DNA from 3 places in the Acidovorax sp. 106 genome. Region 3 is predicted to be linked to each of the others. Evidence: predicted binding sites of a transcription regulator. Region 3 holds the regulator's gene; each other region holds the start of a gene.
The links. Region 3 encodes sigma-54, which starts transcription at its own class of promoters, with help from an activator protein. Its sites were predicted from a motif close to TGGCANGNAANCTGCTTT; they were not measured.
Positions count from the first base shown of each region.

Region 1 (3,276 bases), 3.2 Mb from region 3:
GCGTTGGTCATGCTGATGCCCGACAGGAACACCACCACGGGTTTGCCTTCGAGCGTGCCGGTGGTGAACTCTACGCCGTTGATGCTGTGTTTGGCGGGCTGCTGCACCTCGGGCAGCAGCACGGTCAGCTCGGGGGCGAAGGCGGAGATGACGGCGATGCGGGGCGTATCGTCCAGCCGGACCGCCGTCTTGCCGGGCGCTGTGGCAGCGCAGCCTGCGACCATGGCGGCCAATGCCGCAGCGCCCAAAAGACGTGAACAGCGGGTGACCTGCGAGGCCTTTGCGACGGGGAGTGAGGTCATGGGGTGCCTTGTCAGCGGTTCATTGCGGTGGGCGTTCAAAAAACAGGCCACCGCGTTGTGAGGGTGGCCTGTTCACGCCATCGAAATGGCAAGCGGGCAGGGCGCCCGCCGTGCTTACTTGGCCGTGGATTTGGGCTGGCTGTCGTCTACCTTCACTGTGAACTTGCCCGCCAGGATGTCGGCTTCTTTGGCCTTGACCTTGGCGACGATATCGGCGGGCACCTTCTTCTCGAAAGTGCCCAGGGGCGCGAGCTCCGAGCCCTTGTGCTTCATCATCGAATACGGGCCGTAGTCCTCGGCGGTGAATTTGCCGTCCTTGACCAGCTTCAGCGCGCGGTCGATGCTGGGCTCCATGTGCCACAGGGCAGAGGCCACCACGGTGTCGGGGTACTGCGGCTGGGTGTCGATCACGTTGCCGATGGCGAGCTTGCCTTTTTCCTTGGCCGCGTCGCTCACGCCAAAGCGCTCGGCATACAGCACGTCGGCGCCCTTGTCGATCATGGCGAAGGTGGCTTCCTTGGCCTTGGGTGGGTCAAACCAGCTGTTGATGAAGGTGATGGTGAACTCGACCTTGGGGTTGGTCTCTTTGGCGCCGGCCATGAAGGCGTGCATCAGGCGGTTGACCTCGGGGATGGGGAAGCCGCCCACCATGCCGATCTTGTTGGACTTGGTCATGCCGCCCGCGATCATGCCGCTGAGGTAGGCAGGCTCCTGGATGTAGTTGTCGAACACGCTGAAATTGGGCGCCTGCGGCTTGCCCGACGAGCCGAGCAGGAATGAGGTTTTGGGGAAGTCCTTGGCCACCTTGCGGGCGGCGGCTTCTACCGCAAAAGCCTCGCCCACGATGAGCTGGTTGCCGCCGGTGGCGTATTCGCGCATCACGCGCTCGTAGTCGGCGTTGCTGACGTTTTCACTGGCCTTGTATTCGATCTCTCCGCGCGCTTCGGCCGCCTTGAGGGCCTTGTGGATGCGGCTGACCCATTGCTGCTCAAAGGGCACCGTGTAGATCGCTGCGACCTTGAGCTTGGACTGCGCTGCAGCCAGTGAGGGCGCCATCGCCATGGCGGCTGAGAGGGCCATGGAGGTGCAGAGCAGGCGTCCGGTGAAGATGCGGCGAGTGGTCATGGTGCGGTTCCTTGGGTGGGACTGGCGAAGGAGAGGCCGTGCAGGGCCTCCAGAACACGATGAAACTAGCAATTTGCACGCCAGCGATGGCCCTCGCGCAGGCAGCTGTGCGGCGGGCGTTCCATGGCGGGATTGCGCTGCACAGTCTGCCAGAAGTGCATGGCGGGCTGCCTTCCATGCCGGTCGTGACGTGATCAAGGATTTCCCTCTATGCAGCCGTTGGATGTTGGTTTAATAGTGCATGTTGAATGAATCATTTGATAGGTATCAAAGCGGCGGTGGGGAGGCTGGCGAAGAATGGCCGCGAGCCTGCTGAAACCCAGTCGTCGCAGCCCGCAGCAGGCCAGTTGGAGGGATGGAATGAGCCATCTTGGGCCGCGACATACAAGGAGTCCCCATGACAACCCGAAAGCTGGCGCGCCTTGCGGCACTGGCAATGTCCACTCTGGCCCTTACGGCGTATGCCGATGACAAGAAGAGCGTGACACCCGCCGAGATGAACTACCAGGCAGGCTCGTCCCCTTTGGCCAATCAGCCGATGTACCAAAGCACAAACCCTGCCGCGCCCAAAATGACGCAGGCCGAGTTTGACCGTGCTCGCCAAACTTACTTTGAGCGTTGCGCTGGCTGCCACGGCGTGCTGCGCAAGGGCGCCACCGGTAAGCCCCTGACGCCTGATGTGACGCTGCCCAAGGGCACGGATTACCTCAAGGTGTTCATCGCCTACGGCTCGCCCGCTGGCATGCCTAACTGGCAGACTTCGGGTGAGATGAGCGAGTCCGACGTGGACATGATGGCCCGCTACATCCAGCAAGACCCCCCTATGCCTCCCGAGTGGAGCATGGCGGACATGAAGAAGACCTGGAAGGTGCTGGTGCCGCCGAAGGACCGCCCAACCAAGAAGATGAACGATTACAACATCGCCAACATCTTCTCGACCACGCTGCGTGATGCGGGCGAAGTGGCGCTGATCGATGGCGACACCAAGCAGATCATCAACATCATCAAGACCGGCTACGCGGTGCACATCTCGCGCACCTCGGCATCGGGCCGCTACCTGTTCGTGATCGGCCGCGATGGCCGCGTGAACATGATCGATCTGTGGATGGCCAAGCCCGACAACGTCGCTGAAATCCGCATTGGCCTGGAAGCCCGTTCGGTGGACACCTCCAAGTACAAGGGCAAGGAAGGCGACTTCACCGACAAGCTGGCCATTGCTGGCGCTTACTGGCCCCCTCAGTTCGTCATCATGAATGGCGACACGCTGGAGCCCATGAAGATCGTCTCGACCCGTGGCATGACGGTGGACACGCAGGAGTACCACCCCGAGCCCCGCGTGGCCTCGATCGTGGCTTCGCACTTCAAGCCTGAGTTCATCGTGAACGTGAAGGAAACCGGCAAGACGCTGATGGTGGACTACAAGGATGTGGACGCCCTCAAGATCACCGAGCTGGGTTCGGCCCGCTTCCTGCACGACGGTGGCTGGGATTCGACCAAGCGCTACTTCATGGTGGCCGCTAACAACAGCAACAAGATTGGTGTGGTGGATGCCAAGGAAGGCAAGCTGCAAGCCGTGGTGGACGTGGGCAAGATCCCTCACCCAGGCCGTGGCGCCAACTTTGTGCACCCCAAGTTCGGTCCTGTGTGGTCCACGGGTCACTTGGGTGACGAGACCATCTCGCTGATCGGCACCGACCCCAAGAAGCATGCCCAGTATGCGTTCAAGGAAGTGGCCAAGCTCAAGGGCCCAGGCGGCGGTGCGCTGTTCATCAAGAGCCACCCCAAGTCGCAGCACTTGTACTCGGACGCTCCACTGAATCCTGATCCAAAGGTCTCGCAGTCGGTGGTG
Region 1 covers NZ_RCCC01000001.1:4,517,912-4,521,187, reverse strand. Annotated here, with positions in the region: gene C8C98_RS19860 (5'-methylthioadenosine/S-adenosylhomocysteine nucleosidase) at 1-302, opposite strand, end outside; gene C8C98_RS19855 (BMP family protein) at 417-1,427, opposite strand; gene C8C98_RS19850 (nitrite reductase) at 1,825-3,276, shown strand, end outside.
Region 1: C8C98_RS19855 (BMP family protein) is a predicted target of sigma-54. The motif match lies at 1,493-1,510, and genes of this name have one in related genera.

Region 2 (3,276 bases), 360 kb from region 3:
AGAGCACCGCGCTCAAGGCCTGCCCGAGGTCGGGGTTGGCATTGGTTTGAACACCGGCACCATGTGTGTAGGTGATATGGGGTCCGACATTCGACTCAGCTACACCGTCATTGGCGATGCAGTGAACCTGGGCTCCCGCCTGGAAGGGCTCTCTAAAACCTACGGGGTTGCGGTCATCGCCAGCGAATTTACCCAGGCCCAGGCCCCCGGATTTTTGTGGCAAGAGCTGGACCGCGTGCGCGTCAAAGGCAAAGCCCAGGCCGTCGCGATCTATACGCCGGTGGCCGAGCATGCGCTGGCCACTCCTGGACAAACGGAGTGGCTCGCCGTCTGGCGGCAATTTCTCACAGACTACCGCGCTCAAGACTGGGCAAAATGCATGGCCGCTTTGCAAATGCTGCTGCGCAGCGACCCCCAATCCACCTTGTATGCCTTGTACGCAGAGCGCCTGCAAATGCTGGCAACACTGCCTCACCAGCCGAACTGGGATGGTGCCACTAACTTTGACACCAAATGACCCGCCCTTCTTGCCCACTCTTCTTGCGCCAAGACCTTGGAGCTGATGGCCATGCTGGTGTTCCGCCTCGCTGCCGTTTCGGGGGCGTGTTCCTGTGAAAGTCCGTGTCCTGGGTTGCTCAGGCGCCATCGCCCGTGATTGCCGGACCACCTCTTTTCTCATCAATCACAACATCCTTATCGACGCAGGTACTGGGGTGGGGGATTTGACGCTGGACGAGATGGCCCAGATCGACCATGTCTTTCTGACCCACTCCCACCTGGACCATGTGGCGGCATTGCCACTCATGCTGGACGCTGTGTCTTCCTTGCGCAGCCAACCCGTCTTGGTCCATGCCCTGCCCGCCACCATTGCTGCACTGCAGACGCACGTCTTTAACAACACCATCTGGCCAGACTTCAGCCGCATTCCGTCAGTGCAGAACCCGTTTCTGCGATACCGCCCCTTGGTCGAGGGGCGCGCGGTCCATGTGGACGGTACTTGGGTACAAGTGCTGCCGGCCGTCCATACGGTGCCTGCAGTGGGCTATGCCGTGCGTGGTGAAAGAGGTTGGTGGGCTTTCAGCGGCGACACCGAGCGCAATCCAGCCTTTTGGGATCAGCTTGAGCAACTGACCCAACTACAGCCGCCACGGCCTGTGGGCATGCTGGTCATTGAAACCGCCTTCAGCAACCGGGAGAGTGAACTGGCACGCCGCAGCTTGCACTTGTCGCCCCAAACTTTGGCTGCTGAACTGGCCCACAGGGCTGGGGACACGAGCTACCCCATCTACATTACCCACACCAAGCCATCAGAAACCAGCCTCATTCTTCAAGAGATAGACCAGATGGGACTGAGCGCCACTGCAGATATCCGCTGGCTGCAGGCTGGACAGGTCTTTGATGTGTAACTAGCTATGTGTTCCGTGACATTCGTGGCGGAACAAAAATGTCAATGTGACGCAGGCCATGCGGTGACCCGATGCCGTTTGTGGAGAAGTCGGCCCTCTGGCGCTTAGGAAAGTGTGCTTCTACCGTATTTCGCAAGCTGGCACGCTATCTGCTTTTAGAGAACCAGCCTGAAGAACAATCGACAGGTTTTCACTTGCAATTTACCCCGAGGAGAGATTTATGAAGCGTTCGCTGCAAAAAGGTTTTACCCTGATCGAACTGATGATCGTGGTGGCCATCATCGGTATTCTGGCTGCTGTGGCTCTGCCTGCTTACCAAGATTACACTGTGCGTGCCAAGGTTTCCGAAGGTTTGAGTTTGGCTTCGGCTGCCAAGACGGCCGTTGCAGAAACCTTTGCAAACACAACACAAGGCACCATTGAAGCGTATGCAGGTGCTGGTGCGATTGTGGCCCCGGCTGCAGGAAATACCACCTACGGCTATGAATACACAGCTGGCACCAATGTGGCAACTGTTGCAATCGCTGCAACTACCATTGCTACTCCTGTTGCTCCTAACTCTGGCCGTATCACTATCACGTACGCCGGTAGCTTGGGCACTACGCTCGGTAATCCCTTGGTTCTGACTCCAGGAAGCGGGACAGTAACCAACGCCGCGTCTCCCTCAGGCCCGCTGGCTGCTGGCGCTCCAGTGGTTTGGGGTTGTGGTATCGCTTCAACCGCATCATTTAAGTATGTTCCTGCAAACTGCCGTTTTGTAGTTGCCCCATAAGTGTGAACGCTTTTGTTAGGCCGCCTTGTGCGGCCTTTCTTTTTGGTGGTGTAGTTGGATTTTAAATTGCGAATTTTTAATATAGAAGTGTAATAATCAAATCTAATTTTGGTGCTTCATGAGAAAATTTGTAAAAAATGGTTTTACTCTGATTGAGTTAATGGTTGTAGTTGCCATTTTGGGTATTTTGGCTGCTGTGGCTTTACCGACCTATCGGGGTTATGTTGTTCGCGCGCAGGTTACAGAGGGCTTGGTTCTTGCGGCTGCTGCAAAGGCGGCGGTGGCGGAAAATTTCTCGTCTACTCCAGAGGGCGGGATATTAAATTACCCTGGTACGGGTGCGCCATTATCTGGTTCATATTCATATCAATATACGGCTGGGGCAAAAGTTGCATCAATCGCAATAGGCGGTATTGCAAATGTTCAAGCTCCTGCCTTGGGCGAAGCGCGCATTACAATAAACTACACTGGAGAGCTGGGTGCACTCCTAGGCTCGCCCGTGGTTCTCACTCCTGGCAGTGGTACTGTTTCTAATTCTGCAATTCCGTCCGCTCCGCTGTCAATGAGTGCACCTATCGTATGGGGCTGCGGTATAGCTTCTACCATCTCGTACCGGTATGTTCCGGTCAACTGTCGATATAGCCCTTAGTTTTGCAAAATGGTTTTTGATAATTTAAGAGATTTTGGGTGGATAGATGTTTAATTTACGTCGCGTACATTTTGCGTTGCGCGCATGTTTTTATCATTTTCTTCTTTCGGTGTTTTTGACAATATGTACGGCTGCGCTGGTATTTGGTGTTTGGTATCCTTGGCCTTTGTATAAAATTGTCGGTGGGTTGGAATTATTCTGGCTTGTGGTTGGTGTTGATGTTATTTGTGGTCCACTTCTTACATTTATTATTTTTAATCCTGAAAAAATAAAAAGAGAATTATTTTTCGATTTATCTTTGGTTGCTTTGGTTCAGGGTATTGCTTTGGCTTATGGTATACATACCGTCGCGACAGCGAGGCCTGTGCATTTGGTTTTTGAGGTGGATCGCCTGCGTGTTGTAACTGCTGCTGAGATCGATACCGCGGGACTAGTTCATGCCCCTGAAA
Region 2 covers NZ_RCCC01000001.1:1,653,996-1,657,271, reverse strand. Annotated here, with positions in the region: gene C8C98_RS07355 (CHASE2 domain-containing protein) at 1-517, shown strand, start outside; gene C8C98_RS07350 (MBL fold metallo-hydrolase) at 612-1,406, shown strand; gene C8C98_RS07345 (pilin) at 1,627-2,178, shown strand; gene C8C98_RS07340 (pilin) at 2,297-2,827, shown strand; gene tfpZ (TfpX/TfpZ family type IV pilin accessory protein) at 2,874-3,276, shown strand, end outside.
Region 2: C8C98_RS07345 (pilin) is a predicted target of sigma-54. The motif match lies at 1,545-1,562, and genes of this name have one in related genera.

Region 3 (3,276 bases):
GTCAGGCGGCTGTGCAGGTTCAGCTGCAGCGCATGGCGCCACGAGCTGCGCAGCAGCACGCCGCCCCGCCCGACCAGCAGGTCTTGCCCCGTAAGGCCGGTGATGCCATGCACCTCATCGGCGAGGAAGCCCTCGACGCCAGCGGCGCAGGGGAGAAAGAGTTGGAGTTGGTTCATGGTGAATACCTCGGGTGGGGCCGGATCATGCCAGGGCAGGTACATCGCCCACCCTGTACTGCCAGGCCCGGTTGCAGGCGCTGCGACATCAACGTCAGGCTACAGCGACTTGCGCAAATTGGCCGGTGCAATCTTGAGCGATTCGCGGTACTTGGCCACCGTGCGGCGGGCGCATTCGATGCCCTGCTCCTTGAGCATTTCGGCCAGTTGGCTATCGGACAACGGCTTGGTGGGGCTCTCAGCGGCCACAAACTGCTTGATGAGCGCGCGCACCGCCGTGCTGGAGGCGTTGCCACCGGTTTCGGTGCCCAGGCCAGAGCCGAAGAAATACTTCAACTCGTAGGTGCCGATGGGTGTGGCCATGTATTTGGCCGTGGTCACGCGGCTGATGGTGGACTCGTGCAGGCCCAGCTCGTCGGCAATGTCACGCAGCACCAGCGGGCGCATGGCCAGCTCGCCGTGGGTGAAGAAGCTCTTTTGCCGCTCCACGATGGCGCGCGAGACACGCAAGATGGTGTCAAAGCGCTGCTGGATGTTCTTGATGAACCAGCGGGCCTCTTGCAGGCGCTGCTGCATGCCCTGGTGGCCCTCGCCGCCCTTGTGGCCGCGCAGCGCACCGGCGTAGATGTCGTGCACGCGCAAGCGCGGCATCACATCGGGGTTCAGCGCCACGATGAAGTTGTGCTGGCCGCTGTTGCCGTTGGCCCGCCCGGCTTTGCGCACAATCACATCGGGGATGATGATGTTGCGCTCCACGTCGGCAAAGCGGCGCCCGGGGCGCGGCTCCAGCCGGGCAATCAGGGCCATGGCGGCGCGGGTGCGTTCTTCACCCGCAGCGCCGCCTTCGGTGCAAGCCTGGGTGAGGCGGCGCACATCGCGGCGGGCCAGCATCTCCAGCGGCTGCTGGCAGATCAGCAAAGCGGTCTGCACCACGGCCGCAGGGGCCTCGCTGTCAGGGTCGGCCGCCAGGGCGCTGAGTTGCAGGGTCAGGCATTCGGCGAGGTTGCGAGCGCCCACGCCCACAGGCTCCAGGGTTTGCAGCAGGCGCTGGGCTACCGTAAAGCGGTGCACCAACTCGTCAATTTGCTCCAGGTCATCCGGGCCCGCAAGGCTGATGGCCAGCTCTTGCAGCGGCTCTTCCAGGTAGCCATCGTCGTTCAGCGATTCGATGAGAAAGCGCAGGGCAGCGCGGTCCACCTCAGACAGGCGCAGTGCCAGGGCCTGGCGGTGCAAAAAGGCGGTGAGGGACTCTTGCGAGCGCGCTAGCTCCGTGGCGTCGGCCTCGTCGCCCTCCATGTCGTTGCGGGTGCGGGGGGCTGCGTCGCCGCCCCATTCGCTGTCGTTGGGCGCCATCTCCACGGTGCCGTCCCCGCCCCAATCGGGCTCGTCAGAGGCGGTGCTGCTGGTGTAGTCGGCATCGCCCGAGGCGTCACCTTGCGCATCAGAAGTGGCCTCAGCGCTTGTGGATGAAGCGCTGGCAGCTCCTGAATAGATAGCATCGTCTGCACTGTACTCGTCGGCCTGTACGGGGGTGTCGGCGTGCTCCAGGCCAAACTCTTCGCGCACGGCTTCGTCGGCGTTGCGCTCCAGGAAGGGGTTTTCGTCGAGCATCTGCTCAACCTCTTGCCCCAACTCCAGGGTCGACAACTGCAGCAGCCGGATGGACTGCTGCAACTGCGGCGTGAGGGCCAGGTGCTGAGAGACCCGCAGGGACAGGCCGGGCTTCATGCCTCAGCCCCCTGCAACACCGCACGATCCGTCACACACCGCATAGCCACACCGCGCCAAGCCATCACATGCGGAAGTGTTCGCCCAGGTACACACGGCGCACCTCGGCGTTGTCCACGATCTCAGCCGGCGTGCCCTGCGCCAGCACACGGCCATCGCTGATGATGAAGGCGTGGTCGCAAATGCCCAGGGTCTCGCGCACGTTGTGGTCGGTGATGAGCACGCCAATGCCGCGCGCTTTCAGGAAACCGATGATGCGCTGGATCTCGATCACAGCGATGGGGTCGATGCCCGCAAAGGGCTCGTCCAGCAGGATAAAGCGCGGCTGCGTGGCCAGGGCGCGGGCGATTTCGACGCGGCGGCGCTCGCCACCCGACAAGGCCAGCGCGGGCGAAGCACGCAGGTGGTCCACCCGCAGCTCTTGCAGCAGCGAGGTGAGCTGATCTTCAATCGCCGCCCGCGACAGGGGGGCGTTGTGTTCGTCACGCTGCAACTCCAGCACCGCGCGCACGTTCTCTTCCACCGTGAGTTTGCGGAAGATGGACGCCTCTTGCGGCAAATACGACAGCCCCAAGCGCGAACGGCTGTGAATGGGCATGTGCGCCACCGATTGGCCGTCGATGCGGATATCCCCCCCATCGCTGCGCACCAGCCCCACGATCATGTAGAACGAAGTGGTTTTGCCCGCCCCATTGGGCCCCAGCAAACCGACGACCTCGCCTTTTTGCACCACCAGGGACACATCTTTGACCACCTTGCGGCTGCCGTAAGACTTGGCTAGGTGGGCGACCTCAAGGCGACTGGAAGACGCCCCCGCTGCCGGGGCTTTGACGGAACGATCGCTCACTGGATGGCACCGCCCAAAGAGGTGCTGGGCCGCAGCACGGGCGCCGAGGCCGCAGGGGCCGGGCTGGCCGCGCTGGAGCCCGGTGCCGCAGCAGGCGCCTTGGGGTCTTTGGGGGCCAATACGGCCCGCACGCGGCCACCGCTGCTGGCCTGGCCCTCTGCCCCGCTGGCGGGCAAGGCCTTCTTTTGCCCATCGACCGTGAAGACATCGGTCAGGTTGTTGTAGACGACGACCGCGCCGGTGATCTCGTCGCTCAAGGCGCCACCACGGTAGCGCCGCAGCTCGGCGCGGGTGATGAAGCGCACGTTGTCGGTCCGGCCGTCGTACTCGATGACTTCGCCTTCGCCTTCGATGAACTCTTCGGGCGCGCCCGCCAGGGTGTCACGCTTTTGGCGGAAGAACGCGCGCTTGCCCGCTTCGGCCGTGACGATGCCGGACTGGTAGCCCTCGGCATCCTGGCGCACATCCAGCCGCGCACCGCGCAGCACGATGGAGCCTTTGGTCATGACCACGCGGCCAGAGAAC
Region 3 covers NZ_RCCC01000001.1:1,292,629-1,295,904, forward strand. Annotated here, with positions in the region: gene C8C98_RS05825 (class I SAM-dependent RNA methyltransferase) at 1-176, opposite strand, end outside; gene C8C98_RS05830 (RNA polymerase factor sigma-54) at 276-1,904, opposite strand; gene lptB (LPS export ABC transporter ATP-binding protein) at 1,969-2,751, opposite strand; gene lptA (lipopolysaccharide transport periplasmic protein LptA) at 2,748-3,276, opposite strand, start outside.